DNA from 3 places in the Paenibacillus sp. FSL H8-0282 genome. Region 3 is predicted to be linked to each of the others. Evidence: riboswitches for the same ligand, from Rfam matches in the RefSeq annotation. Region 3 holds a riboswitch; each other region holds the start of a gene.
What was found. A riboswitch is a leader RNA that binds a small molecule or an ion and turns the genes downstream of it on or off. The one in region 3 is predicted to bind cyclic di-AMP.

Region 1 (11,086 bases), 1.1 Mb from region 3:
CGGACTCAGATGACGCTATTCGTTAATTTATCACTGTTTAGAGAGATTATCGGACCTGAGAGGCGCTATTGGGCAGAAATGGTGCTCAGTAGTGTCTATTTTGTACTAATAACGCCTATGGAGTCCTATAGCAACTCAAAAATAGGAAAATATTGCAAATAAGAGCGCCTGAGTCCGATAGCGAGTCCGTTCACTGGGAGCCATAGTCCGTTCACTGGGAGCCATAATCCGTTCACTGAGATTCATAGTCCGTTCACTGAGAGTCATAGTCCGTCCACTGGAAGTCAAAGTCCGTTCACTAGGATTCACACTTTGTCACTGTTTGCAAAAACGAACCTCACAACTAATACGATTTCAGCTTATAACAAATACACCTTCAGCTTATCGATGACCTCATCGATTTCCGCTGTAGTCGTATATCGTCCCACACTAAAACGAACCGCTCCCCGTCCAATATTCTCCGACACATGCATAGCCTTTAAAACAGGCGAAATCAACGTTTCACCGGAATGGCACGCTGAGCCAGTTGAAGCCGCCACAGCTTCCAGGGAATCGATGATTTCATGACCCACTGCTCCAAGAAAACTAACGTTAAGGGTGTTAGGCAAGCGCTTGTGTTTATGACCATTCAAATGAATTTTTTCGCCAAAAGACTCCTGCAGTCTTCCATAGAAATACTCCGTAACTTGCTTAACTCTTTTTCTAGAATCAGAGTCAGCAGCAAGCTCACAGGCTTTTCCTAAGCCAATAATGTAGGGTGTATTTTCTGTCCCCGCTCTTCGCCCCTGTTCATGGCCCGCACCGTGTATCAAAGGCTCAATGTGAATGCCGTCCCGAATGTACAGTGCTCCAATGCCTTTGGGCGCATATAATTTATGGCCTGCAAGCGTTAGAAAATCCACCCCTAAATCCGCTACATCGAGGTCTACTTTTCCCGCAGACTGTGAAGCATCTGTATGAATAAGAACACCCCGTTCGTGGCAGACCTCAGCTATTTCCTTGATCGGCTGGATCGTGCCCGTTTCGTTATTAGAGTGCATGATGGAGACCAGAATGGTTTGGTCCGTGAGCTGCTTTTTCACATCGTCAACCTGCACCAATCCATACGAGTCAACTGGTACATAAGTCAGGTTGTATCCCATCTGCTCCAGGTACTGACAAGGTTTAATTACCGCTGGATGCTCAATAGCAGACAGGATAATGTGATTACCTTTATGGCGATACGTTTGGGCTACTCCTTTAATGACAGTATTATTAGACTCACTACCCCCACTGGTAAAAAGCACCTCACCCGGCGCACAATTCAGGAAATCAGCCACCTGTGTTCTTGCCTGCTCTATTCCGAGTTTAGCTTCCCGCCCCAAAGAATGACTGCTTGAAGGATTCCCAAAATGACCGTAAAGATAAGGGATCATAACCTCTGCTACTTCCTTATCTACTGGTGTTGTAGCGTTGTAATCTAAATAGATCATATTAAGTAAAGCCCCCTTTAACCATAACGCGAAACTTATACTTCCTGACGTTTTAAAAAAGAACGCACAGCAGTCTCAGCTTCATCCAGATTATTCACTTTAAAAGTAACTCTCTCAATGCCTTCATACTGAGTGGACGTATAATCGTATCTAGGATCATAGTAATATTCTAGCAGCAGCGCCACAGCTTCGCCGAACAAATCTGCCTGCAAGCATCGCTCGATTTCTGCCGCAATAGGGATATGAATTCGGGATTTAATACTCCGAAATGCAGAAATACATTGCTCCTTGTATTCTACTGGCCGATAATCCTCAAGGATTTGCTCCACTCTGGCATGCAAAGGCATCTCAATCCAGATCTGCGTTCCGCTCTCTTTTTGCTCGGCCATAAATGGGGGCATTACTACCTTACCAATCTTTTTGCTCTCCGCTTCAAATAGTACATAAGGAGAATCTCCGATCTTAATTAACTCCTCTAAAAGAAGACTATCGAACGTTTTTTGATTGTTCGCACGAAGGCCAATCTCACCAAAAATAGAACCGCGATGACCTGCCATCCCTTCCAAATCCAGAACAGGATACCCCTGTGTCTTCAGACGGTGTAACAGATTGGTTTTACCTGTGCCTGTATTTCCGTGAATCACATAAGACTTCGCCTTACATTCATAGGACTCCAATTCGTCGAGCACCCATTTACGATAAGCCTTATAGCCGCCTATCAGCCGGTAAGCATGAATATCCATTAAAGAGAGTACGGTCGCAGTTGTACGGCTGCGCATACCTCCCCTCCAGCAGAATACTGCTTTGTCTCCTTGAATCGCTGCAAATTCTTTGACAAAAGAAGGCAGTTTTGCCGCAGCAATCTCCAAACCACGTTCTTTCGCGGCCTGCACACTTGTCTGTTTATACAACGTCCCTACTTCAGCCCGTTCCTGATCATCAAAAAAAGGAATATTCAAACTATCCGGCAGCGTTGCATCTTTATATTCAGAAGGAGATCTAACATCAATAATGGTGATCTGCTTCTTGTTTTTTAACACTCTAAGTTCTTCCAGTGTAATGTCCTGAAACAATATGCTCTCTCCTCTGGTGGCTAACCTTCATAATTTGCTCTAAGCTGATATACAACAGTTATTCCACAGCAGCTATAACCGTAATCTGACCCGGATGCTCTTCCGTTACCTCTCCGATCAATGCCGCTTCTACCCCTGCATCTACTAACTCTTTTAGCAAATCTTCGCTTTGTTCAGGGGCCACAGAGATCAGCAGTCCGCCAGAAGTCACAGCGTCACATAGAATATAGCGGCTTAGTTGGTCCATCTCTTCCGGATAAAGAATGCTGCCTTCCAGATGGGCAAAGTTATTCTTAGTGCCTCCTGGAACAAATCCCTGTTCCGCAAGCTCTCTTACTCTTGGCAGCATCGGTACATCGCCTTGACGAATGATCAGGCCCGTGCCGCTCCCTTTAGCCATTTCCGAGGCATGTCCCAGTAGCCCAAATCCGGTAACATCTGTACAAGCATGTACATCATAAGGCTCCATGATTTCAGCCGCTTTTTTATTCAAAGTAGACATTACTGTCGTAAGGCGTGTGGTTTCTTCAGAAGATAGCTGATCCTTTTTAATGGAAGTTGTTAAGATCCCCACACCGATAGGCTTCGTTAGAATCAGCTTGTCTCCCACCTTGGCGCCCGCATTCGTTCTTACTTTGTCAGGATGCACAAGGCCCGTAACGGCCAATCCGAATTTGGGCTCTTTATCGTCGATGGAATGTCCGCCCACAAGAGTAGCTCCTGCTTCCTGTACTTTATCCGCTGCACCGCGCAAAATGTCACCGAGAATGCTTTTATCTAAAACAGAAATAGGAAAGGCCACAATATTAAGCACCGTAAGCGGCTTTCCACCCATCGCATAAATATCGCTTAATGCATTGGCTGCTGCAATTTGACCAAATGAATAGGGATCATCCACGATCGGCGTGAAAAAATCAACAGTTTGCACTAACGCTAATTCATCACTTAAACGATACACCCCTGCATCATCACTAGTATCAAGACCTACAAGTAGATCCGGGTTAGGAACAGTTGGTGGCAGACTACGAATAACCTGCATGAGATCGGCGGGACCGATTTTGCAGCCGCAGCCCCCTTTTGAAGATAATGAAGTCAGTTTTATAGTTTCAGCTTGAGACATCATGACTCAGCTCCTTTAGTATGAATTATCTTAATCTTACACGAGTAGATCGCATTGTACAAAATGCAAGAGTAGCAGATGCGTTGCTTACTACGCCTCCTTCTATAACTATTTAGAGTCTATTGTTCTTTCCCACGTCTGGTGAGCTATATTTGGTGCTGTGGTAGGGTAGGGACATTAAGTGGCGTTCTAGGTACAATATGCTTGTAAATGTTCAACATCCATCGGTTAGTAAAATAACCAAAGGCTGGCTCATTCGTAGATTTCACTACGGATAAGCCAGCCTTTAATTGGATGTCCATTATATTAGGGAAATCCTCCCTAATGTTCATCGATAATCGCTTTAAAATGAGGTTTTTAGGGAATTCCTCCCTAAAAATTCATGCAAATACCCATTTATGGCTAAAAACATCCTATTATTAGGGAAGTTTTCCCTAATCCATGTTCTAGGAGCCATAATCTCCTTCACTTTAGGGAGAATTCCCCTAAAGTTCAACCCAAAAGGACGTCCCATAGCCAGCTCGTGCTCCCTGGCTATGGGACGTCTTTTTTCTCACTTAAACGCTTCGCTTGTGAAGGTCTCCCAATAGATCAGCTAATCTGCTGAGTACCCTGCTGCTTCTCTAAGAAACGTTGAAGAATCGCATTGAATTGCTCCGGTTGGCACAGATTACTTGGATCTAATGCGTTCGGAATAATCGCCAACTGCGCATGTGGCAGCTGAGACACCATTTCCTTCATACAATTCACTCCAAATTCATTAAAGTCCCCTACAATACATAAAGCAGGACGTTTAAAAGCCTTTAAGCATCTGGTGTAATCAACATGGCTCGTAGCCAGCCTTTGCCGATATAGCTCCCGGGGACGTTTGTCCAGCAGCCCTCTTCTAATCTCATTGTAGGCCAGACTCCAGCGCTCTCGGTACATCATCCGAATCGAAGGCAACACCAGCTCGCTTGGGAGATAATACATTAGTAAACTGCAATATGCTGCCATAGTTTGTATTTTCCCTACTATTGTTGATCCGTGAGTCCTACAAAAGCTATCCGCAACCACAATGGCTTTTACACGCTCAGGATATTGTTTGGCAATATGCTGAACGACTAAGCCACCATAGGCGATTCCTACAAAAACTGCTTCACGGATACCTAGGTCATTCAACAGCATAATCAGATCCAGACATTGCGTCTCAATAATCTCATGTGGGGCCTCCAGCAGTTTACCAGACTTGCCATTCCCCCGTAAATCGCACAAAATCACTTTATATTTATCGGAAAAATACTCCAGCTGTGGTTTGAACATACTGTGTGTTAATCCATGTCCATGGATAAACACAACCGGAGTGCCAGTTCCATTGATTTCATAATAGAGCGAAGTTCCGTTCAGTTTAGCGATAGGCAAAGGTAACACCTCTTTCATAATAAATTCTACGACTATATCTGCTTAAAAACGCAGCAAAAAACCACAGAGGGATTCTCTGTGGCTATTCATCACTAAACACGCCATTCATCCTCTCTCCATACGCTTACGAGGTTAGCTGTCGGATTCGGGCAGTGAGAGTTGCCCTACCTGCAGGGATGCATATTATGCACCCGGAACAGGATTCACCCCATAACCAGTGCCGACTCTCACATCGGCTGCCAGTTGTTGGTTCCCCCGCTTTCCAGAAACGGAAATTAAGCGGATTGCTTATGTAATTGTAAATTTAAGATAATTCTCAGTTCTGAGATGAATCATACTCTTGTAAGGTTTTCTTGTAAAGGAGGGCTCTGGTCAAAATAATGTTGAAAGCAATGCTTTTCATTTCATATTAAGCATACTCTTCATTTTCTCTTTCTTTTGCTCTTGTTTACTCGTTTTCTTTAGAAAAACAGCTCTGAAGCAAGCGAAAAAGGGGGTGATTCACCAGTACTTTCCTATTTAATAAGAAACGACAATCTTCAATACCAATATTGGGCCAGTTTCTGTACCTTGGGGTGTTGGTCGTTTCTATGTCCCCGATCCGTTTGGCAAGCTTGTTAATATTATTTCACATGAACAGCACGAATGATTTCATAAAAAAGAAAAAAGCTAAGCAGAATCAGAGATATCCCCCTGTCCACTTAGCTTCCTTTTACAATACTATGGCTACAAAAGATCGGCGTTTTTCAATGCATGCTCCCAGCTTGGAAAAAAGAACAGCGCACTTCTCATAAGCTCTGGGTCGCTTTGCTTTACTTGTTTTTTACTGATCGAGCTTCCGTCGCTTTGCAGCTTTTTGATCCGACTTAATACTTCATCAGCCTCCAAAGGAATTTCCATTGAAACACTCCTTTCTCAGTGACCTGTTTCCCTTCATTTTCTCCATAATATGTTTATTTATTCCGTACTCTTAATTTCCCCAGATTAAACCATCTGATAGATGGGTTGTTCAGCAATGAACCGGGTAGGAAGCATGGGATATTTGTCTGCTAAGATTTCAGCTAAATATTTCATCCCCGGCGCTTCACTCTCCGCATGACCTAACATGATGAGCGCTTTAGATCTGCCTTGGTGCCCTGCATCCCGCACATATTCCGGAGTCTCCCACTCTGGTCCTTCTCCAGCAATAATTAAATCAAGATTGTGATCATTAAAAAGTGGAATAGCCATCGTCCCGCCCCCTCTGTAACCTACTAATATCCCTATGCGTTTGCAGGACAGAGACAGGTCACCAGCAGCGCGTACATAAGAGATCCCTAGCTTACTTTTAATATACTGAGCAGCTTCCAGTACAGTCATGGCAGGAATAGTGAGAATCGTAGCAGCCGCTTGCTGCTCTTCCACATAGTCTGACCAATCCAGCTCTCGCAGCAAACCCATCATAATCCCATCTTGCTCTTGCCGATGCCAATAATCATGATAACGAAAAATAGCTATTGGGGAATGTCCGATCAGACTTTTTTTCGCATGATAAACCGGATCACCTTCTAACCACTCGTTCGCCGCATGATGGCTATAAAATACACCTTCATGCGTGATCAGCAAATTGGCTCCTAACGCTATTGCTTGCTCCACAATATTTTGTGTGGCAGAAAAGGCCGTAATAATCCCTGTGACTTCAGTTTCCGGTTCCCCTGGGTTCAGAATATCCACAGTCCCTTCTACCTGTTCCACAGTTCCCATTAAATCTTTCAAAATCGCTCTAATCGTGAGGCTCACTATCATCATCCCTCGGTTCAAAATCTAATAAATCTTTCTGCCTTTAAGATCCTCAATTCCGCTCTTGCGGTAAAAATACGTATTGATCCGATCTCTCCATTCCTGCGCATGCTCTGCTTGCTCTTCAAGACGTTGCTTCACTTGCACATACAATCCACTATCCATGCTGCCTTCAAGTGATTCCCATGTTGCTAGAAGCTGTGCAGCCTGCTCTGCCCCCTCGAAATGAGTATCGTAGATATGTTGTATAACCGTTTGCCCCGATTGCAGAACATGCGTGTATGGAACATGATGGAAGAACAGCAGCAGCTCTTCTGGACAAGACGCTAGATTCTCATAATTTGATGCATTAAGACCCATATACTGTCCGCTATACCCCGTTCCCGATTTGACTGAACGATCCACACCAATGCCCTTATGATCCGCATAATGGTACGTTCCCCACTTGGCGTATTCATATCCATCCACATTCGGCCCATAATGATGATCCGGATTAACCATCCAGCCCACACCTAATGGAGCTGTGTAAGATTCGTAAATCCTCCATGAGTCCATTAACATCCCGCGAATAGCAGCCACTAGACCTTCATCAGTGCCAAAGGTAAGGCGAATCCATTCCTCAGCTATTTCTTTTGCCGTCAGCTCCGGATTCCAAATTAATCTCCCATATCCATACAGATTAGCTTGAGCTAACCCATGCCCCGTCCAGTTCATGTCATCCCCAACATTAGTTACAGCAGCCACACCATTATACTTATTTCCCCACACCGATCCGTCCACAATATGTTTCACAAGCGTAGTTTGCCCTTTGGCATAAGTATTGAAATCAAGGACTTCTTTCCACTGTGGAACAAGATAACAGAGATGCCGCTGCTGCCCCGTATATTCTTGAGCAATCTGAAACTCCATCAGATGATTGGTATGTTCCAGTGCGCCAAACAGCGGAGATACCGGTTCTCTGACTTGAAAATCCATCGGTCCATTCTTGATTTGCAGCACTACATTATCATTAAATCGGCCATCCAATGGTTTGAAATGATCATACGCTGCTCTGGCCCGATCGGTCTTACGGTCACGCCAATCCTGCTTGCAGTTATATACGAAACAACGCCAAATCACGATTCCGCCAAACGGCTCCAGTGCTTCTCCAAGCATATTAGCGCCATCGGCATGGTCACGCCCGTAAGTGAATGGCCCTGGTCGATTTTCTGAATCTGCTTTGACCACAAACCCGCCAAAATCAGGGATCACTCGATAAACCTCACCAGCCTTATCTTTCCACCATTGCCGCACCGCTGGGTCCAGTGGATCAGCTGTCTCCAATGCTCCGATCTGTATCGGACTGGCAAAGTTAGCACTGAGGAATAGCTTAATTCCGTATACGCGGAATATTCCTGCAATTAACGCGATATCAGGCAAATATTGCTCCGTTATAAATAGAGATTCAAGCTCATGAACATTCACATTGTTAATCGAAATCGCGTTGATCCCCACAGAGGACATCAATCTGGCATAATCACGCAGCCGCTTTGTATCGTTAAGAAATTGATTGGACTCGTAAAAAAAGGACCGTCCAGCATAGCCACGTTCAATACTGCCATCAAAATTATCCCAGTGATTAATCATTCGCAGGCCGTTCCCCGGATTCATAGACAAATTCAGACCGTCTATCTCGCTTTCTGTTCCTATCAGCCGTAACAGATGGAATACGCCATACAATATTCCAACAGGCGTTGAAGCACCGACAGCGATACATTGCTCAGTAGCGTTTGTACGTATAAGGAAACCTTCAGGACCCAGTGAATCGGTTCGCTCTCCTGCGAATACTCTACCAATTAACGGATTCCCCCCTTGGAAGGTTCCTATAACGATACACGGTCCTTCTGGTTGCGCTGTGAGCAGTGGCGCTTTGCCCAGCATAGAGGCCATCCCCTGTATGAATTCCGCGGCTGCCGCCTGAATCGTCTCGTTGTCCTCCGTTACAACCAGCTCACCACACCAATTTGTATATTGATTGTATAGAGATCCTGATTTCAGCTGGCCATAGTTGAGCCAAGCCTCATAAGCGGTATTTGTCATGTTTATTCCTCCCGTATAAATAACCCGCCCTGGATTGAAAAGGACGGGTTCATAATTCGCAAGCTTGAGCAGGTTACCCGCTCTATGATTTGGTGACAGCGTTAAGCAATTGGTGATAAGCCGGCTTAGGATTATGCCGCTCATCGAATAGAAATGGCCAATTTTTCCGTCCCCGAACAGGGAAGCCGTCCAGCCATGTATAGTCATCCGCTGCTCCCCAGAAAGTGACTGAGCTAATCACGTCGCGGTATTCTTTCAACAGAGCAAACATCGCTTCATACCGCTCTGCCTGCAGCTCGAGCAGTTCGGCAGGTGCAACCTTTAAATCCATTCGTTTGTCATCGAAACGGAACATGGACACATCCAGCTCTGTCAATTGGAGCTGAAGCCCTAAAGATGCATACTTCTCAATAGCAGCACGTATTTCATCTAAGTCCGGATCGTATAGATTCCAGTGCGCTTGCAATCCGACGCCATGGATCGGTACTTCCTGTTCCAGCAGCGACTTCACCATTTTATAGATTTTGTCGCGCTTAAGGGGATTAGACTCGTTATAGTCGTTGTAGAATAACAAAGCCTTTGGATCGGCTTCATGAGCGAATTCAAACGCTTTGCCGATAAATTCCGGTCCGACAATATCCAGCCACTTTGACTGGCGAAGAAGTTCTTCTCCTTCATCTGCAATAACTTCATTTACAACATCCCAAGAATAGATATCTTCCTTGTAACGCCCAACCACGGTCTGAATATGTGATTTGAGCCGTGCAAGCAATGTCTCTTTGCTTACACATCCGCCCTTCTTATCCTCAAACAACCAGTCCGTAGTCTGGTTATGCCAGACTAAAGTATGCCCACGCATAGCCATATGATGTTTTCGGGCGAACGCAACCAACTGATCTGCTAGTTTAAAGTTATAAATGTCTTCAAGCGGATGCAGACTTTCAAACTTCATCTCATTCTCAGCGGTAATGCTATTGAAATGATAGGCGAGTAAGTGCTCCTGTGATTGTATCGTCATCGGGTTAACGGCTGCGCCAATTTTGAAATCCTCAGCAAATATTGTTTTTAGTGCAGGTTCTGTGTAATCACTAGCTTGTCTCAACAAGTTCCCTCCTGACAAACGCATTTATATCAGTATTCAAATAATTCAAGACTGATAATCGAACCAATCGAAGTAGGCAGGCACCTCAGCCACCTTGCCATGACCTGTTGCATATAATCCGATAAGAACACCCGTAAATCCATTTCCTTTTACAGCTTGAGGGGATAATGGATACGCTGCTGCTGTTGATAGCTTATTCCACTCCTGCCCATCCAAAGAATAAAGGAAGCTGTATTCGGTAAGCTCAGCCTTAACTTTCAAATAAATTCGCTCGGCAGTAGTTGGAACCTCTGCCACTGTATGGGTTATTCCATCCATAGTCACATGAGCTGTAATCACTGTTTGCCCGTTTTTTTGAACAAGTCCAATTTCATAATGAGCATTCTCATCTAATCTGGCGCAAAGTCCAGCTTCCACATCAGCAATAGATGAAGGCATTTCAAGCAGCGTGCTCCATTCTGCCGAAGTATGCTGCTGTCTTCTGCCTACAAAAGCCACTTGGCCTACTTCACTGAGACCTGCAGATTGTCCTCGAAGAGATAACCATCCCTGTCTTTCGTTTAAGGACCAGCTTCCCTCAGCCGGATTCCGCAGAAAGGCTAATCCTAGCGGCAATACTTGATCATCAAAATCATATCTTCCACTAGTCTTAGGTTTTGGCGATTGACCAGGTACACGTGAAACCTTCATTTCCAGTCCAACTGTGTCTTCATTATTATCGATCATCGGCCATCCGTCTTCAGTCCAGCTTACGGGAGCAAGGAAAGTCTCTCTTCCAAGCACAGTAAATTTTGCATCTACTAGTCTTACCCCAAGGAATACGGCCCACCAATCCCCGTTACGATCCTCAATCAAATCGGCATGCCCTAAATACTGAATGGGATTGTCAGTACCGCTGTGCGTCAATATTGGATACGGCAATCCTTCAAACGGTCCATATGGAGAGGAGCTGCGGCCAATGATCTCCCGATGTTCCTTAGCCGTTCCTCCTGAAGCCGTCATGATATAATACATTCCATTTATTTTGTACAAATGGGGTCCTTCCGTCCAAGGTCCGCCA
Region 2 (11,086 bases), 1.2 Mb from region 3:
TACACAGGCATGGCTTTGTCTTCTGTATAATACAATCCATTTATGTATTTAAGAGATCCATAAGGTGTAAATGGCGCACCTATAAAGGGCAGGCGAATTTGTCCGCCATGACTGTGCCCGGAAAGCTGTAGATCAAATGAATAGGCCTGTGCGGTATCCGCATAATCCGGCTCATGCATCAAAAGGACGTTAAAGGTTCCTTCAGGAACACCAGTAATGGCTTTCGCTGGGTCGGGTTTACCGTGCAACAGATCATCCAGACCCGTAACCGCCATGACTGCCCCGCCTCTTTTTAGAAGGTAGGATTTATTCCTTAGCACCCGGAAGCCCGCAGACTCCAGCAGCTCGGTAACCAGCTGGGTATTCTTGTAATCATGATTGCCTAATATCGCAAATTTACCCAATGGCGCACTTAACGCTGCCAGCACCGGTACGGCTTCAACAAGATCCTCAGGATCGCTGTCCACAATGTCACCCGTGAAGCAAATAAGATCCGGTTCAGCTTTGCTTATATGTTTAGCGAGCCGGGTCAGATCCCTGGCATCCTTATTAAATCCGAGATGCGTATCACTGAAATGAACAAGCTTCATCCCTGAAAAAGCGGAAGGAAGCTCCTTAAAGCGCAAGTCCAGCTTAGTGACCTCAATCCAGTTCGGCTCCCCCTGCCATGCATATCCGCTTGTAAGCAATCCTGCGCCGATTACAGCAGCCGCACTCCGAGTCAGGAACTGCCGGCGGGTAATTGTTGACTCGCCACCAGAACGCCCCTTAGAGGTGTCCTTGTGGATCTTATCGCCATTCTTATTGGGAGAAGCCCCAGACGATTGTATCTTCATAGGGAGATTCTCCTTTCTTTACCTTTTCCCCGAAAAACAGATGGTCCAAATAATAACTTATATATTATTCCGGGCAGTTAGAACAATCCGGCATTCTTTCTCCGGAGTTTCGCTGTAAGCGCGTGCAATCCCTTTTTTTGCGATTTCTGATTTTTCAACTCGTCTCAGCATAAATGCTACTTCCAGCGTTTTTTCAAAAGGAAACGGTTCAAGCATTAACGTTGACTTATCCTGCCACTCCGCTGTGATAACACGACCTGACGTAAAACTGAAATCTTCAGTACCTGAGAACCCTTCACGCCACCATGGATGCTCCTCTGATTTCGGACACCCCGGCTCATTTAAGGCCAAATACAAGGACAGATCATCGCAGAATTCTAAAAGGCGGGCATCATAATACAGCTCATCTTCCCCAATAGGCTTGGAAGCTTCAAGTTCCCGATGGATACGTGCTCTGCGTTCCTCTTCATGTTCTTGATACAATGTAAGTTCTGGATAATCGAGTCCCGCAATCTTAATAAGCCGCTCAAAATGCAAGCTGCACAGCAACGCTCCGTACGGTGTGTGTTCCTCGATCTCATCTAATCCACGCTTATAAAAGGTCAACTTAGGCACTACAGGAAAATCAATAAAGGTGTAGGGTGCTTGCTCCGCATCATTCCAGAAAGGGGTCTCATCGAGATCAATCCAACCCCTATCATGCTGGGCAACTGCCCACAGTACCTCTTCCCGGCGTCCTTCAGTTGGCACATGCTGCTCTTTGAACCCAATGGCCAGCTCTCCGGCAAGTTTCCCGTGATCATGCTGCTTAACCATTACAATTGCTCCATCTTGCTCCCGACAAATCACGATTATTCCTCCTTGTTCCACAGCTAACATTACGTTAACAATGGATATTATAGCATAAATTGGTCAATGTTCTGAACCTGCTCCAGCCCTGCAAGACTTTCCCGCCACAAGCAGATAAGAGAGTCATAACAACATAAAAAAAGCTACCCCCCAGCGAATGGAATCCACTTTGAGGATAGCTCAATAGATAAACATTTGGCGGTACTATTAATTACACACCTAACCAACGTTTGAACATATGCTTCGTTGTTTGCTTGTTAATTTCTGCAATGGATGTCGTAAGAGGAATCCCCTTTGGACAAGCACGTACACAGTTCTGTGAGTTACCACAGCCATCGATCCCGCCATCCTCCATCAGAGCGTCCAATCTTTCGTCAGCGTTCATTTCACCTGTAGGGTGAGCATTGAACAGACGTACTTGAGAAATGGCTGCCGGTCCGATGAAATCCGTCTTTTCGTTGACATTCGGACAAGCCTCCAAACATACGCCACAGGTCATACATTTGGATAATTCATAGGCCCACTGCCGTTTTTTCTCCGGCATCCGCGGTCCCGGTCCAAGATCGTACGTACCGTCAATCGGAATCCATGCTTTCACCCTTTTTAGTGCATTGAACATCCGGGTACGGTCAATGACTAAGTCACGCACCACCGGAAATGTCTTCATAGGCTCAATTCGTACAGGCTGCTCCAGATTGTCTATAAGTGCAGCGCAGGCTTGGCGGGGTTTGCCATTAATCACCATGGAGCAAGCTCCGCACACTTCTTCTAAACAGTTGGAATCCCAGCATACGGGAACTGTGCTGTCACCTTTGGCATTCACAGGGTTACGCTGAATTTCCATCAAAGCACTGATCACATTCATACCTGGACGATAAGGAAGTTCAAATTCCTCGACATACGATGAACTTTGTGGATCGTCCTGGCGGGTGATGATAAACTTTACGTTTTTGGGAGCTGCAGCTGTTTCCGCCATAATGGTTCCCTCCTAAAATTGCCTGATTTTATTTCATGAAGCTTGCCTCGCAAGCTATTCTGTTACTGGAAAGCATTAATCCTTCGAATAATCGCGTACCCGTGGAGGAATCAGCGAGACATCCACTTCGTCGTAGGAGATTTGTGGACCCTCTGCAGTCCAGGCTGCTTTTGTGGTCTTCAAGAACTCCTCATCATTACGATTCGGGAATTCCGGTTTGTAATGTGCACCACGGCTCTCATCGCGCATAAGCGCTCCAAGTGTCATCGCTTCGGACAGCTCCAGCATATTCCAGAGCTGGCGAGTGAAGGCCACACCTTGGTTATTCCAGCGCGATGCATCATTCATATTGATCTTGCGATAACGCTCCTTAAGCTCTTTGATTTTACCAATGGTCGCTTCCAGCTTCGGATTGTGCCGCACCACGGTCATATTAGCGGTCATCCATTCGCCCAGTTCCTTGTGGATCACATAAGCATTCTCTGTCCCTGACATTGCCAATAGAGACTCATATTTGTCCGTTTGCTTTTTGTGGAAGCTATCGAATACGGAAGAAGAGATATCCTGCGATGATTTCTTCAGGCCTTTAATGTATTCAACAGCCTTTGGTCCTGCGACCATACCGCCGTAAATAGCAGATACCAGAGAGTTGGCGCCTAGACGGTTCGCTCCGTGATATTGATATTCACATTCTCCGGCTGCAAAAAGACCAGGAACGTTCGTCATTTGATTGTAATCAACCCACATGCCGCCCATAGAATAGTGCACAGCAGGGAAGATCTTCATTGGTATTTTACGGGGATCATCCCCCATGAATTTTTCGTAAATTTCAATAATCCCGCCAAGCTTCACGTCCAGCTCTTTCGGATCCTTGTGAGAGAGGTCCAAATACACCATGTTCTCGCCATTAATGCCCAGCCCTTGATCCACACACACATTAAAAATTTCACGTGTAGCAATATCGCGCGGCACCAAGTTACCGTAGGACGGATATTTTTCTTCGAGGAAATACCACGGTTTCCCGTCTTTATAAGTCCAGATACGGCCGCCCTCGCCACGTGCCGATTCCGACATCAGGCGGAGCTTGTCATCTCCTGGAATAGCCGTTGGGTGAATCTGGATAAATTCTCCGTTGGCATAATGTACGCCCTGTTGGTATACCGCACTTGCGGCTGTCCCTGTATTAATTACGGAGTTCGTTGTTTTGCCAAAAATAATACCCGGCCCGCCGCTTGCCAAAATAACAGCATCCGCAGGAAAAGTCTCAATCTCCATCGTCTTAAGATTCTGGGCACTGATGCCTCGGCATACACCTTCGTCGTCGATGATAGCTGAAAGGAACTCCCAGTTCTCGCGTTTAGTTACGAGACCTTCAGCTTCCCAGCGGCGCACCTGCTCATCCAACGCGTACAGCAGCTGTTGGCCTGTAGTCGCGCCGGCAAAAGCTGTACGGTGCCGCTTCGTTCCGCCGAAACGCCGGAAGTCGAGCAGGCCTTCCGGCGTACGGTTGAACATAACGCCCATCCGGTCCATAAGGTGAATGATACCTGGCGCAGCTTCACACATCGCCTTAACCGGCGGCTGATTCGCCAAAAAGTCACCGCCATAGACGGTGTCATCAAAATGCTCCCAAGGGGAGTCGCCCTCACCTTTGGTATTTACAGCGCCATTGATGCCGCCTTGCGCACATACGGAGTGTGATCTTTTTACAGGAACTAATGAGAATAAATGGACATGCGCACCAGCTTCCGCTGCCTTGATGGTAGCCATCAGGCCGGCCAGGCCGCCGCCCACGATAATGATATCGGATGTTGCCATGATAGTTCACTCCTTTTATCGAAAATATCAGAAAGGATTCTTAAATTAAATGAAGGTCTTTATGGACTGGGCAATGGTTGCTGCAGTTTGAAATTCACTGTCACGGAAAGTAACCAGCGAAATCAGGAACATGAAAGTTACTAATACAAATATGCCAAGACAGAGGTAAGAAGATACCCGCTGTGCACGTGGACCTACGGTAATTCCCCAGCTGATCAAGAAAGACCAGAGACCGTTCGAGAAGTGGAAGCATGCAGCAACGATACCGATAATATACAGTGTCAGCAGAAGTGGCTGAGTCACGATATCATGCATCAGACCGCCTAATTCTTCGTGCTCCACATTACCCACCGCCACCTGAACCCGTGTTTGGAACAAGTGCCAGACGATAAAGATGAAGGTAACAATACCTGTAATCCGTTGCAGGGTATAACGCCAGTTTCTTTCAATGTTGAAACGGTTCAAGTTCGGCTTGGATTGATACGCAATATAAAGTCCGTATACCCCATGGTACAGCAGAGGAAGCCATATACCGAACAATTCCAGGAAGAAAACGAGCGGCAGGCTGTTCAGCCATAACACGCTGTCAGTGAAACCGGAAGCGCCACCCTCTACAGCCGCAAAATTCGTCATCATGTGCTCAATGAAGAAGGCTCCAAGTGGGATAACGCCTAGCAAGGAATGAATCTTTCTGGAATAAAATCCTTTCATACAAAGTAACCCCTTTCCGATTAAAACAGCGTTTTCATTAATGGGTATTCACCGCCGGAACTACATTTGACACAGGATAACGTTGACAATCCAATGACATAATTCCTTAATTTACCGTTATCCTAGAGTTTACCGGACTTAGTTTTATTTTTCACAAAATGTGAATATCTTGTGTCACTTTTCATGTTACTCTTTTTTCGCTTATAAGGGAATTGCAATCTAATTATTAAACGTTATACAATAAACGCATAAGAATAGATTTTATATGATAATAATTCTCATTTAGCAAAACAACATTTTCCGACATAACCTGATTTTCCTTATGTAATAAGAACAGTTACTCTTACGGCTATGAATTTCATCACTACTGATCGTACATCGCATTAGGAGAGGAACTCAATTATGTTTGACGATTTAGATGTTTTTGCAGCAGTTGTGGAACATTCCAGCTTAAACCGGGCCTCACGCCAGCTCAATCTATCCCAGCCCGCCTTGTCTCGCAAAATTTCTAAACTCGAGGAACGTCTGGGGGTCGCACTATTTAATCGTTATGGCAAACGACTGGAATTAACCGAGGTTGGGCGTCTCACTTATTCCTATGCGCTTGAACAACGGCAGCAGCGCTCCAAGTTTCTGGAAGCCCTTTCCAAATTTAAAGAGGGGGAGCCAAGGCTTGTCACCTTGGGGGCTAGTCTTACCTCACTGCAGACCACGCTTCCGCCGCTGGTAAACGCTTATATGGATAAATATCCGACCGCAGAGCTGAAGCTGATCACAGGCCGAACGCATGAGATCGTATCCTCAGTTAGTGAGGGAAAATCAGACGTAGGTCTGATCGCTTCCTCTATTCAAGAACCCGGGTTACGCTGCATTTCTCTGTTTGAGGATCAACTGCGACTGGTCGTCTCAGAGCAGCATCCTTTAAATTTATCTTCCAAGCTAACCATGGATAATCTATCCCGGCTGCCTATGATTCTCTTCTCAAAGGGGACCTGGTACCGGCGTCTGACGGACGATCTATTCCAGCGCTGCGGGATTGATCCCGATGTGCGCATGGAGATTGACTCCTTCGAAGCCATCGTACGGCTGCTTCCGACTGTCAAAGCGGCTGCGTTGCTGCCAAAGTCTTATCTGCGTCCAGAACTGCTGAACGGTGGCGGGCTGGTGTCCTTACATATCAAGGAGCTGGAACAGACTCAACGGACCACCTGCCTGATCTACCGTGACGATGGAAGCATGAGCACGGCGGCTCGCAGTCTGGTGCAAGTTACCGAAGAGATGTTTCTGACAGAACGTGAGCAGTAAAGCCGGACCAAATGAATCAAGGGGCGCACCTATTGATCTCCAAATGAGGCAATAAGTGAAGTACTTATAGCGTAATTAGAGAATTTCTCCCTGAAGTTCAGAGATTTCTGTTCAGCAGACTTATAATTAGGGAAAACTTCCCTAATTTTCGGCCGATTCAGTAACTAACTAATAAAGGAATCCCTCTGTTTATTAGGGAGGAATTCCCTGATGTCGTTCATTTAGAGCGAATAGCGGCTATTTTTAGGGAGGTTTTCCTAATTAGTTCACACCCACTCTGTACATCGTACAAACAAAGAACGCATATCGCCCATAATGCACCGTCACAGATACCACAAATCATCTAATTGCAAGCCGTACGATAACCACACCTAGCAAGTCGCGCACCGACCAAACCAACATTATAGAAAACAACGCGTGGTCTAATGTCATACGACACAGTAAATCCATTACTTTTCCTACTCTTTACTCCATAAAAAAGAAGCTGCCTCCAAGTAGAATTCACTACTTTTGAGTCAGCTTCTTTTCCTATGATTCTTGGTTCACAACTTCACTCTCAAAACGGTCAATACTTTCATTAGGACCAATGAGTACCATAACATCGCCTTCACTCAAATAATCATGGGCAGTTGGAGCGACGATTATTCCGCTTTCCCTATTTAGGGCAACAATACTGCAGCCATATTTAGCTCTTGTATTTAAATCAGACAAGCTTCTGCCGTTCATGCAGGAAGGTACGGTCAGCTCGACAATTTTATAATCCTTGGACAGTTCAATATAATCCAGCAAATTGGGCGTCACCAGCTGATGTGCCACACGAATCCCCATATCCCGCTCCGGAAAAATAACCCGATCAACCCCCAGCCGCGACAGTGCGCGGCCATGAAGGATAGAGATTGCCTTAGCCACCACTTGCTTGACTCCAATCTCCTTCAACAAAATGGCCGCCAGAATGCTTCTCTCCATATTGTCACCAATCGCAACAATCCCACAATCAAAGTTCCGTACACCAAGCGAGCGCATAATTCCCTCATCTGTAGCATCTGCTACTACCGTATGCGTCAGCTGATCGCTCATTTCCTCCACGCGTTCTTCATGGTGGTCAATGCCGAGCACCTCGTAGCCCATTTCCATCAGCTCAAGCGCCAGGCTTGAACCGAAGCGACCTAAGCCGATTACTACAAATTGCTGTGCTTTCATTTCTAATTAACTCCTATCCAATAATTATTTTACCTTCCGGATACTTATACAGTGGTTTACCCTGTTTGGGACCGAGTGCATACGCTAAGGTTAGTGGACCTAGCCGACCTGCAAACATCGTCAGACAGAGTAGAATCTTACCGATCGCTGACAGTTCCGGAGTTAGCCCCATAGTCAGTCCTACCGTAGCAAAGGCGGAGGTCGTCTCAAACAAGATTGCCAAGAAATTACTGTCTTCAGTTGTGGAGAGTATCATCGACACAGAGGCGATTAACAACAAAGCCAGCAGCGTGATCGTTAATGCCTTGTAGATGCGCTCTTGAGCCAGCCGATAACGGAACAACACAACATCTTCCCGTCCACGCAGCATAGCAATTACAGCACCAATCATCATTGTAAAGGTTGTTGTCTTGATCCCGCCGCCCGTTGAGCCCGGAGAAGCACCAATAAACATAAGAATCACTATAAAAAATTGTGTAGCCTGCCGAAGTCCAGCAATATCTACTGTGTTCGCGCCAGCCGTACGGGGAGACACGGATTGAAAGAAGGCCGATAATATTTTACCGCCGAAATTCAGTGAACCCAGGGTACGAGTGTTAGTAAACTCAAATATAAAAATAACCAAAGCTCCGATCAGAATCAGCCCTGTGCTGGTGGACAGGACAACTTTACTATGTAGAGACAGCCTGCGGGTTACCCGAAACTCCACCAGATCTGACATTACAATAAAACCAATCCCGCCGGAGACAATCAGAAACATTACAATAATATTCACAAGCGGATCATATACATAATCAGTTAAACTGCGAAAATCCCCAAAAATATCGAACCCCGCATTATTAAACATAGACACCGCATGAAATATGCCATAATAAATCGCTTTTCCCAACGGCATATCAAAAGCCCAGCGAATAGACAGCAGCACAGCGGCACAGCCTTCTATGACAAGAGAATATATGAGGACTCTCCGGATCAGTCGCACAATTCCTTCCATAGAGCCTTGATTCATGGCTTCCTGTAGGATTAGCCTGTCCCGCAAAGATATTTTACGCTTTAACACCAGTGAAAATAGAGTGGCCATGGTCATAAAACCTAAGCCGCCGATCTGGATCAGGATCATAATTACGGTTTTCCCAAAAATCGTGAACGAAGTTCCGGTATCCAGCACAACAAGCCCTGTAACACAGGTTGCCGACGTTGAAGTAAATAATGCATCAATAAATTCCACGGAATTCCCGCTTGTGCTTGAGATGGGCAGCATAAGCAGCAGGGCCCCTATCAGAATGATCGATGCAAAACCAAGCACCAGTATCTGCGGTGGCGAGAGCTTCAGAAACTTAAATTCAGAAATCCTGCGAAACTGTGAAGCCACTTTGCTCACCTTCTTATCAAAAATTCCAACAAAAAAAGCACTGGAAAACCAATGCTGACTTGGTTCCTGCAGTAAATTAGCCTACGAGGTTAGCTGTCGGATTCGGACTGTGCAGGCTGCCCTATTCGTTCCCAGAACGAAATTCACCCCTGATGAAAGTGCCATTTATCGTGTACACTCCACTTTTCATCACTTCTTATGGTTCCCCCGTTTTCACCAGAAATTCGGCTACTATACAATTGCATACAAATTATATACGTTATTTAGTGAATTCACAAAGACACAATTAATGCTCATTCACATGAAAAAATGCGGTTTAAAGAGACTGCATCAAAAGGAGTGCCTTTTCTCATCACTTTTCCGTGTTTTCCCTGCAATTACACCGATTCTCATCATTCGTGCAGAAATGAACACGATAAAATTCATGGTATAAATTCACATGACTATTCTATACTATCTCTATTACCCATAAAAAGAACATATAATGTTTTTTGTAACCAACCAGGCACTAATACTATAATGGAACATAACATTGTCACAGTACATAACAAGGAGGCGTTACATGAATCCCGTCGGCCAGCCCTTACAGCAACGTGCCCTCTCCAAGAGGCTCATCATCTCGGGCATTATCGGTCTTATTCTATTTATTATGTTTCAGATTTCCCCTTCACTGCTTAGTAGTCCTACAGGTGAAGATACCACCGTCATTAGCAAGGCAGAAGCCCGTGATCAAGCCATATTATTCGCAGAACAAAAGCTCAACTACACCGAAGCACCAAACGATCAATGGAATGTACTTTACCAGACGGACTCTTCCTTTTATGGTTATATGTCTCGCGAGAAGCTTGTGGAGGACTACACCAAGAAAAAATTGGATCAAAAATATCCTTTTGATGTCTTTCGTGCAACGCTTACTCCTTCAGCGGAGCAAGAGCCGCAAATCATCGTTGACCTCAATATGTATAACGGTAAGATTGTCGCTTTCTCAAAGGCTGCAAAAGTTACCTCCGAAGAGGGGTCAGGCATCGCTTCCGTTGGTGCAAAAGAGGACAAGGGAGCTGACCTCACTCTAGCGCAGAAGGAGAATCTTGCTCGTCCTTGGCTTCAGGAATGGGAAGTAAATCCTGCCAAGCTACAAATTGAATCGAATACAGGAAGCCATGGGCTAGTGTATACGGATAGTACTGTTCAGGTCGGCGAATCCTTATTGCACTATTATTTTGATTTCAGTGGAGAGCAGGTATCCAGCTTTAATGCCGGATTCACTGCACCAGCTTGGCATACCTCCTACGTACAAGGACAGACCTCTTTAGCGGAAAAGCTAACATTATTCGGTTACGGTGTACCCACACTGATTTTAGGAATTCTGGCACTCGTCTACAGTATTCTTAGAAGAGAGCATACTTCCTTTAAACGTGGAGTATTCCTAAGCTCAGCCTATTTTGTAATCATGATGATCAGCACCTATAATATGCTGCCTGAATCAACGGGCGAAGGGCTAGAAGCACAGATTACCTCTGTCATTATGTTTATCATTTATGCTTTGTACAGCCTGCTGATGTCCTCCTTGCTCTACTTCTCTTTAGTGGGCGGTAATGGCCTATGGCGAAAAGAGGAAGGCATGAACCCTTGGCCCCGCGCCAAAGAGCCCGGCTATGGACAATATGTGTTGGACAGTATCCGGGCTGGATACATCTGGGCTTTCGTTCTGCTAGGGGTGCAGACGGTTATGTTCATCATATTATCGTTTACCTTGCACAATTGGTCTACTACAGACGCCACCCAATCTCCTTATAACATGAGATATGCTTGGCTTCTGCCTATCGTCGCATGGCTCGCTGGTTTATCTGAGGAAGCCATTTATCGCTTTTTCGGAATTCCTATGCTGAAAAAGGTGTTCCGGAACACTTTTATCGCTTGCTTGATCACCACGCTGGTTTGGGCGTTTGGCCATACGTTATATCCGATCTATCCCATCAGCTCCCGTCCCATTGAGCTGACTGTAATCGGGCTACTGTT
Region 3 (11,086 bases):
CATAGTGATTAATTCGGGTTTACTGATTAATTTCTTTTTGATAAAGATCATTTTGAACAGACTTGGAATCTTTTTGACCTCGTTGAAAGGAAAGGCCATGAAAATAGACGCTGCCGTACCCACCAAGATAATAACGTAAGCAGCAGGTGTGGCCAAAGCATGAAGTGGAGCGTGCTTGAGGATCATGCCCCAGATTACAGCAACCAAACCAAAAATTAAACCAATTATTGTTGAAATTTCCATTTTGCACCTCGTCCGTGAGATTTAAGATGTGTTCCGACAATGCCGCGTATATCATCCTTGAAACAGCGGCAGGGCACTCTGTGCGAAACCGAATTAACGTATATTCTTATTTATCGACATCATTCGGTTTTTTGTGAAGTCATTTTTTCGGCTATAATGGATAAGGTAAGTAATTATTCATCTGTGAAGAAAACGGAGTGATATACGTGGGTGTAAAGCATGGTAGAGATTACGGTGAAATTCTAACAGATTTGACCGAAGCCGTCGGACGAATTTCCGATGGATATTTATTTTTTGAGATGGATCCGGACGAGTGGCAGGAACTACCCCAAGAATCAAAGCTGGAGGTATGGGAAGCATTGGCTGAGGATCTTTTCTTCGCGCTGGGTAATGAACCTATGATTGAGGTGGGGAGCGGCGTAATTATTTACGATAAGGACACGCACCGCATTAATATTTTAGTTGGCGAAGAGGATTTGGCTTCAGTGGTTTTAATTTAGGCGGAGGAGAAGTCTGTACGTAATTTGCCCGTAGTCAGTAGCCCGTGTTAAAATTGATAAAGCCGAGTTATAATCGCTGGGATTTGTGAATACATTAAATCGAAAATATCGCCTTTATCCTGGCACATCCCTTGGACCTCAGAAGCTAAGGGATGTTTTGTTTAAAGCCTAAGACAAGTAAAGGGAACTGCGCACTTTACTGCAATTTTTTGTAAGGGAGGAAACGAATTGTTATTTACGGAAGAGGAACTGCGTGAGGAGATCACCAAGCTAGAGGGCTGGAAGCTGGAAGATAACGTTATGGTACGAAAATATATGTTCAGCCAATATATGAAGGGCATTGCGTTTGTTGATGAAGTAGCCACGATTTCAGAAGCCTTCGATCATCATCCACATATTACGATTGATTATAAAACAGTTACACTGCGACTTGAATCTAATGAAGAAGATGGGATTACGGCTCTAGATCTTCGAGAGGCGCATCAATTTAATGAAGCCTTTGAAAAAAATCACTAGTTTAGCCGAAATCATAAAATAAACGCCCGTGCAGAGATAGTCACCTATCTCATACACGGGCGTTTTTAGTTGCTTGGGTGGGTTACTTTTTCTCTGAGAGCCAGAGTGCGACGTTGGCGATCTCTTCAGGCGCTAGTTTCTCCTTAAAGGAAGGCATTTGGCCACGTCCTTTAGTGACGATGCTATAGATTTCCTCAGCGTCATGCTGGCCACCTTCATTCTGAAGACTTGGTCCAACTCCACCTTGAAGCTGATCGCCGTGACAGGTGATACAGCTGGCTTTCACGGTTGCTTCTGCCTTTGCTGCGTCCAGTTGAACTACCGGCATCGTGGGCTTATTTTCTTCCGCTACCTCTTCTTTACCCGGAAGTGTAAACATGAGTACTACCGCAAAGGCACAGGCGGCAAAAAACAAACCGCTCATGATCCATTTCTGCATCCCAATTCGTCCCTTCTATGTAAGCTGCTCCCTACATTATAGCTTATGGTGAAGCGTTATCATAGGGTTTGTGACAAAAAAATGAACGAGAATACAATCATTCTCATGAAATATATGGTATTTAATATCATTTGTCATAGACCATGCAATAAAAAGGTTTGTCTCCTGTAGGTGTGCGGCGTTCATACGTATCTGTAATCGTAAATCCACATTTTTGATAAGTTCGAATGGCGCGTTGGTTCCAGGTCAGGACTTCTAGATCTATCTCACGATCAGGATAACGATTCAAGGCTGTCTGGACGATGGCATCTACGAATAGTTTGCCTAAACCATGGCCGCATAGATCGGGGCGCATCCCAACTCCTAAACGAACGACTCCTTCCATCGGGAACAACTGTGCGAATCCGCACAAAATCTCTTGTTCATTTAATATGGAGATATATTGTTCCTCCCGGAGCTGCGGATCGCCAAACTCGATGCCAAGAGCCTGCATCTGCTCCCACGGCATCCAGCCATAAATATTATATGGGGGCGTATAGCTCCACTTACAAATAGCTTCTCCGTGAATTGCCTCCATAGGAACAACATGAAAAGTTACCGAGGGATTTATCATAAGGTCAACGATCTCCTTTCACGAGGACATTGCTATATTACTAATTATATACAAAATGGGGGAGGTTCGACTCAGAAACTTTATATGAGAGGAATGTTTTACAAATTATGAGAGGGGTAAATAAGTAATAAGACAAAAAAACAAGCTCTCCTCCAAGAGTTACCTTGGAAAAGAGCCTATGTACGTTACTTATTGAACATCATCATTGTCTTCCGATTCAGCAGCAACCGATTGGTAAGCGTCTGTGCTCATAATGCGCTTAGCACCAACGTAGCGTTTCACGTAGTAGCTATCACTCAGAGAGCTAATCGTAACACCGCGTGAGGTAGAAGCGTGTGCGAACTTACCTTCACCGACATAAATGCCGACATGGGAGACACCTTTGCCACTTGTATTGAAGAATACAAGATCTCCGGCTCTTATATCATCACGGGAGATTGCTGTGCCCATTTGATATTGGGAACCTGATTGGTGTGGAAGGTTAATGCCAATCTTATCAAACACATACATTGTAAATCCGGAGCAATCAAATCCGTTAGTGGATATACCGCCGGATACGTATTTAGTACCGATGGCCTTGTCAATCACTTTATCCATTTTGGAATCTGCGAAAGCGCTTCCTGCTCCGATGGTGAGGATGATGGAAAAGCTTAGTACTGCTGCTGCTAACTTCTTCTTCAAAAGTGTATACCCCTTCCAAATGCCTACGAGGTTAGCTTAAGGGTTCGGTTGAAGGTCCCCTATGACCCCTCTATATAATGGAGGTCAATTCACCCAAAGTTGGTTCCCCCGTTTTCCTAATAGTTAGGAAACTCGGCTCATACTGTTGATTAGGATTAGCTTGTAATCAATACATGACAAAACCTTTGTAAATAACAACTTAATGATTACAAAAATGTTACTAAAATCTCACTGCGCTAATTGTAACAAACAGAAAGCCGCTTGGCAATCGTTTTTAACATATTAATGCAGAAAAATTGGCATTTTTACGGTAGAAAGGCATATGTAAGCGTTAATAATGACCTAATTTTTAATATAATTGCAATTTTTATCAAATAAACGTGTTTCAATCGGGCTCTAATAGTGTAAAAATATATTATGGAAAAAGAAAAACCCGAATTTGATTACGGGCATAATCAGATTCAGGTTCATATAGTTGTAATTATGAGGTTATAGTTGTGAGGAAGGTTTCAATCGAAGGCTACAGCTTGATAAGCTGAAGTACTCATTACTCTTTTAGCGCCAACATAACGATTGGCCCAGTAGGCCTGACTGAGTGAAGTGATGGTCACTCCACGCGAAGAGGACGATTGTGCGAATTTTCCGTTTCCAACATAAATGCCGACATGGGATACTCCATTGCCAAGTGTGTTAAAGAACACTAGATCACCAGAACGCAGATTGCTTTTGGATACAGCAGTTCCAACGCTATATTGAGCTTTTGATGTACGAGGTAAAGTAAGACCCACATTCTTGAATACATATTTTGTAAATCCAGAGCAATCAAATCCGGCAGTGCTTGTACCTCCGGTTTTATAGGCAACTCCAATAGTCTTTGAGATTACAGTGTCCATCTTAGAGTCGGCAAAGGCGCTTCCTCCACCAATAGATAATGCCATTACAAGTCCTAGCGCCGCAGCGACGCATTTTTTTCTTAAATTATGTCTTTTCAAAAGATGTACTCCTTCCAAGGCCTGCGAGGTTAGCTTAAGGGTTCGGTAGAAGATTCCCTATGATCCCTGTAAAGCGAGATCAATTCACCCAAAATATGGTTCCCCCACTTCCCGGTGCAAAGGAATTAGGCGTGTTAAGCACCAAGAGAATGACGTTTCGACAGTTACACTTACGATAAATACATTTAGTTATGTAGGAATCGTTTCAATTGATTACAAAATTGTTACTAATAGCACAGGACTTATTGTAACAGAGCTTTTATGATTTTGCAAATACTCTTAAGTTATCCGTAATGGGAAAAAGTCCCAGCTCCTAAATACAGGAATTGGGACCTTTTTATTATGTCAAATAAGGTTAATTTATTGTGGAAATGCTTTGCTACGCCATAGATGATATTGTGCAGAGATTCCCCACATTTTTAAGAGCGTAGAAGGTAGTGGTGAGATTTGCCGTATTATAAGTGCCGGCAGGCCGGGACAGAACAGACCCGTCAGTCCGCACACTAGCAGTAGGAGCAAGCCTCCCGCACCAAGTACAATGGAAACACCTATAGCAGGAATCAGTGACCGCAAGCAGATGAACAGTGAGGAGAACATTCCTGTACCGCCGGTGTAACCAAACTGCATATATAGAAGAAACAGGCGCACGATAAAAATATATATAAGCCATGCCAATACGTATGGTACTAAATGAAGTAACAAAGTGTAGTTAAACAAAGAGGATAAGAACAGCCCGTACATTTTTGGAGCAAGCCAGTAAAGCGGCAGCAGGGTCAGCACCCATTCGATTAGGCTAAAGACTAAGACAGGTAGTCCATAGATCTTCATGCCGGGGAAAAAGAACAGCCCGCGCTCGCCCTTTCGCTCCTGGTGCAGCTCATGCAGCAATCCTGCCCTTATGAAAGGAGAAAGCAGAAGTCGCAAGACAACAAGTCCTAGAAGCATCCATAACCAAGTGCGTATCGCAGGGTCAGTATTCAAGCTGAACTGTCCCTCGATATAATACAACAGTCTGCCCATACCGCTGCCGCCGGCGTCTTTATCTGGATAGCGCAGTAGAATTGGAATAATAGCAGATCGGATGAAACCATACATAAAGTAGCCCCAGAGCAGTCGGTAGATGAAGAGCAGAATTAAAATATAAAATTGCTCCTTCATGCTTTGCCAGCCGCGGGTTATCGATGTTCTCACAATCATTCACCTCACCAGACAAGAGTTCCGAGCACGGTTTCAAGTAGTTTAGTTACACTTAACGTCCAGCGAGAGAGCGTCTTGGGCTCTATTTCCGCCAGCCTAAAGTTGTTTAAATGTTTGCTCTCCAATAAGATGGAATGCTCAGGGTCAATCTCAGCAGAGAGAAGAGGCTTATCGCTTAACAATTGAAACGTAGTCTCTGCTCCTTCACCGTTCCAGACCCGCTGCACCGAAGAGCTGTCGGCGAATGTGAATTTCACGGGAACATCAACGTAATGGCTCCCTTTATTTGAAATCTTCACTAATGATTCGTAGCTTTGAGCATCGCCGCTGTTATTTTTTTTAAAAGTAATCGTATCTACTGAGAAGTCAGGCGCACCATCACCATAAATGTAATCATCGAAATATGCCTGCCATGATTTTTTGGTTACCTTCTCAACGACTTTCTGAAAATCTGACGTAGCGGGATGCTGGAAACGGAACTTACGAGCGTAGGAGGACATGATGTTGTTCATTGCTTTGGTACCTACCTGGCGTTCGATATCTTTAAGTACAAGCTTGCCGCGGATATAAACATTTCGGCTATAGGAATCCGCCCCTGCATATTTCCACGTTTCCAGATTTAACGGCTCAGGTATAGTCACCAGGCTGGCCTGTAAAGGCAAATTAGACTTGATACCGTATTCTTGTTCCATAAGTCTGTCTTCGGCATAGGAAGTAAAGCTTTCATCCAGCCAAGCCTCTTCGAATTCATTACTGGCTACCATACCGTAGAAGTATTGATGGCCGATCTCATGAATGACGGTTCTTTCAAGTGAGGTATCTGGAGAAGAATCTGCGGCCCCAAAGGCTGTAATAAGGGTAGGATATTCCATTCCTCCAGCGCCGTTTCCCTCCTTAGGTGGGACGATAATAGACAGCGTAGAGTAGGGATAAGGGCCATACCATTTGCTGAAGTAGGTCAGGGCAGCCTTGGCAGCTTGAAGGTAACGCTCTTGTAAGTCTTTGTGCAGTGGGTCGAGATACACCTTAATTCGTACTCCAGGCACTTCCGGCGTAGAGAAAGCTTCCTCTGCTACTGTAAAATCAGGGGATGCAGCCCAAGCGAAGTCGTGGACATCATCGGCGTAGAACTGATATATTTTTTGATCTTGTTTGAGCTTGGCATTTTTTACAGGAAATCCGGTCGCAGCCACCGTATAGTTGGAAGGAACGGCAATCGTTACATTAAAGATGCCAAAATCACTGTAAAACTCAGAGGTCCCGTGATACTGATGCAGGTCCCAGCCTTCTTCTTTAACTCCGCGTGTGCCCTTAGGCTCGTATACACTAAGCTTAGGGAACCATTGCCCAGCCATAACGAAGTTACCTGAAGCACCCATGCGAGCAAAGATTTTGGGCAGCTGGACTTCATACTGAAGCTTAAGTGTTACACTTTCCCCACCATTAACAGGCTGAGGAAGATGTACCTTTAGAAGCGTCTTATCGTTGATATTGCCGTCATCAGGTTGAACATATTGCACTCTTTGCATTAGCGAAGTTCCCTCTGTCGTGCGCAGATCGGTCAGCGTCATATTTCCGAAGCCGTTCTCAGGCATGCTGTCGCCTCTGAGCGTCCCTCCGGATTCCTTCATAAAGGTGGTATCTGATGAGGCAAATGCATTTGGATACATGTGAAAATATAAATCACTTACTGGCTTTACTCCGGGGTGTGTCCAGGTTACTGTCTCAGAAGCTTTTAAGGTTTCTGTGTCAGGAACAAGCTGGACATCAATGTGATACTCGACTACCCGCTGGCTTAAAGCCTCCTCTGCCGGGACGGGTGCGCTCTCAGGCAATACCTGCTGTGGTACGGCTGCAGGCGCTGTGCCGCTGGAGGACTTGGCCTCTTTTGAAGCAAAGCTAGTAACAGAAGCTGTTGAGCTATCCCCTGAAAAGGCCCATATTCCTCCTCCCAGCAGCGCGAGGATGGCCAGGGTCGCAAAGATGATGTACTTTAATGACAGTGACTTCATAGTGTGATTCCTCCCGTGACAAGCATCTACGGGATGTATATGTTTGCAATCGCCGCATTATTAGCTAAAATTAAATTATTCGTAAGAGGAAGGGTGTGCACTCGTGGACAACATACAACCGGAGGGCAAGAAACAGATTGCCTTAAATATTGTGAACGCTAAAAGTAAACATAAAGGCTTTGGAGCAGGCTCTATAGATCTCAACAACGTTTCACCTGTCATTATTGATGGTGATGTGGCGGTTATTGATATCGGTGCCATGCATGCCAAGAGCAAGGTGGAAAAAGGAATTAAATTTTCCATGAATCGTGAAGATGTACCGAATGGAAGACAGGTTTGGGTGGTATGGGTAGCGGTAGACCGTACATTGGAAGCTCAATTTTATGGTGGAATCACAGCCTGTGAAATGTGGATTGATACAGAAGCGCGCCGCGGATGGAAAATTCTTGCCGAGCATGTCAATAAGCTGGATGCAGCTCTTAAACGCAAGATCGATGTGGCAGGGCTTGGAGCCATTGAGAAGTCGGCGCTCAAATCCCTTCTGATCTCTCATAATGAAGCATGGTGGAATGCATCCTCAGATGAGCTTAAAGCTGCACTGACTGAATAGTATAGGAGCCTCCAGAAGGGTTATCCGATATAGAAAAAGCTTCGACCTCCGGAAATAGGAGCGTCGAAGCTTTTTTAATTTATGATTTGCTTGTGCTGCTAAGCTTGCGTTTGAGCTGACTCACTCTGGCTTGGCTAATCCCGAGGATTTCTGCAAGTTCTTTTTGGTTGGCATAGGGATGATCTTCAATAGCTTGTTCCAGACGTTGGCACATTTCCTCTGTCTTCGACTTTCGGATGCTGGTGTTGTGCTCAGGTGCCTCAACAACAAAATCCTCACGTGACTCTGGCAATTGAGACATGCGTTCAGGATCGACAATTTCTTTTAGACAGCTGCTACAAATAAACTGCTCTTTATAGTAGGTGACATGGTCGTGGCTTCTGCAAAATGTACACTCTGTCGAGGTGTACTTCCTAAGGACGATGATTTTTTCGTCTAAAACAAAAAATTCGATAGGATCACCAATGTCGATATTACGCGTCATACGGATTTCTGCGGGAACCACAATTCTCCCAAGACTGTCTAAACTCCGGATCATGCCTGTATCCTTCATCCCATGTCCCTCATTTACATCATTATATTTTGGTTTCTAATAACTATTATAGCAGTAATTGAGAGTTAAGAGAATGGGGTAAGCATAATAAATAAAACGGTTACATCCCTTATGTGATAAGTGATATTTGAATTTGGAAATCCTGTTGTTACTACAATATATAACTTATAAAAAAAGAAAAACCCCTTCAATATAAATGAAGGAGCTAATTCAACCACCAGCGTTTAATGTTCTTCCATAGGGAACGATTCTCTTCAGCAGGATCTACCTTGCTTTGTGTGTCATCGACAGCAGGAGCGGCGCCAGTTCCATGCAGTTCGCAGTATTCGGTGGGCTCAGTTCCACTAATAAAGGTTTCCAGTTCTTTGTCGGGACATGCTGCTGTAGCAAGTTTACCGGATTGCGGATTGACGTATACGCTGACCACTCCATCTGGAATGGGGAAAATTTTTGGAGGGACATTTTCCAGCGCTTTTTCAGTAAATTGGGCGAAAATAGGAGCTGCACGCCGTCCGTCGGTAGTTGCGATGTCACGCCCCTTGTCGTACCCAACCCAGACTGCCGTTGATAGCTCCGGGGTGAAACCTACCATCCAGCCATCTGTATCCGTAGTACCGGTCTTGCCGGCTACCGGACGTTTGATTATGGAAGCCACACGATTGCCCGTCCCCCCAGTCTCGAATACCCCCTCCATTAAACGAGTCAGTACATAGGTAGCTGAAGGTTCTACGACGGTTACTCCTTTGGGTTGAGGTGCTTCATACAGGACCATGCCATTTGAATCGGTTATTTTTAGAATGGCTGTGGTCGGCATTTTCTGACCGCTGTTTCCAATTACAGCGAAAGCCGCAGCCATTTCAAGCGGACTGATCGGTGAAGTGCCTAGGGCCAGTGAAGGTACGCTTTGAAGTGGACTGTCAATGCCCATCTTCGCAGCCATTTCGCTTACTTTATCCGCGCCGATCTTCATAATTGTATTAACAGCATAGATATTGTCGGATGCTGCGATAGCTTGCCGCATATTAATTTCACCCAGATACTTATCTCCAAAGTTTCGGGGCTGATACGTTTTGCGGTTGTTATCATAATGAAACATCGTTGGCTGACTATTGAAGACCGAAAGTCCTGTCATCTCTTTGGATGAGAGTGCGGCCAAGTACATAATCGGTTTAAAGGAAGAACCCGGCTGGCGTGTGGTGGCCAAAGCATGATTGTACTGGTTGGTACGATAATTTTTTCCGCCGACCATTGCTTTGATGTAACCGGTGCGAGGATCGATGGATACAAGCGCAGTCTCCAGATCACTAGTTTGATCCATCTCTTTGTCAACGGCATTTTCTGCGGCATGCTGCATGTCAGGATCTAGGGTGGTATAGACATTTAGTCCGCCTTGCTCCAGCTCATCATTACTGATGTGGAGCGATTCTATAGCCAAATTGCGGATATAATCCCGGAAATAAGGCGCAGCTACAAGCGTATCCTTTTGCCCTTGCGGCTTGAAGTTTAAGTTCTCTTGGACGGCTTGTCCCGCTTCTTCCTGAGTGATATTACCTAAATTCGCCATGACGGTCAGGATGATTCTCTGGCGCTTTTTAGCATTGTCCATGTGGTTGTATGGTGAATAATAGGTAGGTCCCTTTGGAATTCCAGCCAGCATGGTACTCTCTGCCAGGTCTAAATCCGCTGCAGATTTCCCAAAATACATCCGTGAGGCTGCTTCAATGCCGTAAGCACCGTGGCCATAGTAGATATTATTTAAATACATGTTCAGGATTTCATCTTTGCTGTATTTCATCTCCAGCTGCATCGTATAGACAGCTTCTTTAGCCTTGCGCGTCCACGTTTTTTCATGGGATAGGTAGAGGTTACGTGCGAGCTGTTGAGTTAGTGTACTAGCACCCTGCGACCGGTTCCCCTCTTCCAGATTGACAAGAACAGCTCGTGCCATCCCTTTCAGATCAAATCCGGAATGCTCATAAAATTTACGATCCTCGACTGCTAGTGTAGCTTCAATGAGCAGGGGAGAAATTTGACTTAATTTGACCGGTTCGCGGCTGCGGCCGTCTGAGGTAAAGGTGGCAAGAACATTGCCCCGGGAGTCAAACAGCTTGGAGCGCACATCATCGCTAATCGGTGGAAGATCTTTTTGATATAGATAACCGAGCAGAGCTCCGGTGGTTAATACAAATAATATGATCAGGGCTGCCAGCAGCCGAAATAAACGCCGGAAGCGGCTTTTTCGTTTCGGTGGATTCGTTGATTCGCGTGTCATGGCACCAGACTCCTTTCTCTCATATTATGGGGAAGGATCTGGAAGGATATTCATTAGGGATATGGAGGGTAACAAATTGTTTCTATTTTGTGATTGTTTAAGGTAGATAGGGTATCCTCTCTGGCGGTATAACAGAGTAGGGATTGTGAGTAAGGGTATATACATATTAGGAGGTGTCATCATGAAATGGACGAAAAGGATTCATAAGACGACAATAACCGCCCTCTCGGCGACGCTTATTATGGTTTCAGGCTGGAGTGCACCTGTAACTTCTGTACATGCTGCGGCTACACCAGCACCAGCGACTTGCGGCACGGGAGATCACGGCTTGCTACAGGCCCTGCAAAACAAGCATTCAGGTGATGTATCTACACCGCTAAGCTTTTCTGATGTTCAGTTTTTGAATGGGAATACCGGACGGGCAGCAGGTAATGGATTTATGATTGGTACCTCTGACG

Region 1: it holds a riboswitch for cyclic di-AMP, as region 3 does, so the genes downstream of both, NST94_RS25225 (alpha/beta hydrolase) here and NST94_RS00545 (C40 family peptidase) in region 3, are expected to answer to the same signal.
Region 2: it holds a riboswitch for cyclic di-AMP, as region 3 does, so the genes downstream of both, NST94_RS24755 (TrkH family potassium uptake protein) here and NST94_RS00545 (C40 family peptidase) in region 3, are expected to answer to the same signal.

The regions. Positions count from the first base shown of each region.
Region 1 covers NZ_CP150146.1:5,823,154-5,834,239, forward strand. The annotation lists gene NST94_RS25205 (cysteine desulfurase family protein) at 360-1,472, opposite strand; gene mnmH (tRNA 2-selenouridine(34) synthase MnmH) at 1,508-2,545, opposite strand; gene selD (selenide, water dikinase SelD) at 2,604-3,665, opposite strand; gene NST94_RS25220 (hypothetical protein) at 3,812-3,997, opposite strand; gene NST94_RS25225 (alpha/beta hydrolase) at 4,257-5,084, opposite strand; cyclic di-AMP (ydaO/yuaA leader) riboswitch at 5,172-5,358, opposite strand; gene NST94_RS25230 (hypothetical protein) at 5,793-5,966, opposite strand; gene NST94_RS25235 (Nif3-like dinuclear metal center hexameric protein) at 6,051-6,809, opposite strand; gene NST94_RS25240 (alpha-glucuronidase family glycosyl hydrolase) at 6,870-8,924, opposite strand; gene NST94_RS25245 (endo-1,4-beta-xylanase) at 9,007-10,026, opposite strand; gene NST94_RS25250 (glycoside hydrolase family 43 protein) at 10,072-11,086, opposite strand, start outside.
Region 2 covers NZ_CP150146.1:5,709,415-5,720,500, forward strand. The annotation lists gene NST94_RS24720 (metallophosphoesterase) at 1-836, opposite strand, end outside; gene NST94_RS24725 (DUF3891 family protein) at 894-1,685, opposite strand; gene sdhB (succinate dehydrogenase iron-sulfur subunit) at 1,897-2,661, opposite strand; gene sdhA (succinate dehydrogenase flavoprotein subunit) at 2,737-4,479, opposite strand; gene NST94_RS24740 (succinate dehydrogenase cytochrome b558 subunit) at 4,525-5,190, opposite strand; gene NST94_RS24745 (LysR family transcriptional regulator) at 5,593-6,495, shown strand; gene NST94_RS24750 (TrkA family potassium uptake protein) at 7,024-7,695, opposite strand; gene NST94_RS24755 (TrkH family potassium uptake protein) at 7,709-9,067, opposite strand; cyclic di-AMP (ydaO/yuaA leader) riboswitch at 9,132-9,307, opposite strand; gene NST94_RS24760 (CPBP family intramembrane glutamic endopeptidase) at 9,630-11,086, shown strand, end outside.
Region 3 covers NZ_CP150146.1:110,937-122,022, forward strand. The annotation lists gene motA (flagellar motor stator protein MotA) at 1-243, opposite strand, end outside; gene NST94_RS00520 (hypothetical protein) at 450-743, shown strand; gene NST94_RS00525 (4a-hydroxytetrahydrobiopterin dehydratase) at 972-1,259, shown strand; gene NST94_RS00530 (cytochrome c) at 1,342-1,698, opposite strand; gene NST94_RS00535 (GNAT family N-acetyltransferase) at 1,826-2,311, opposite strand; gene NST94_RS00540 (C40 family peptidase) at 2,501-2,953, opposite strand; cyclic di-AMP (ydaO/yuaA leader) riboswitch at 2,998-3,140, opposite strand; gene NST94_RS00545 (C40 family peptidase) at 3,502-3,930, opposite strand; cyclic di-AMP (ydaO/yuaA leader) riboswitch at 3,988-4,126, opposite strand; gene NST94_RS00550 (hypothetical protein) at 4,345-5,175, opposite strand; gene NST94_RS00555 (M1 family metallopeptidase) at 5,187-7,193, opposite strand; gene NST94_RS00560 (YwhD family protein) at 7,297-7,803, shown strand; gene NST94_RS00565 (AbrB/MazE/SpoVT family DNA-binding domain-containing protein) at 7,883-8,356, opposite strand; gene NST94_RS00570 (PBP1A family penicillin-binding protein) at 8,562-10,628, opposite strand; gene NST94_RS00575 (hypothetical protein) at 10,810-11,086, shown strand, end outside.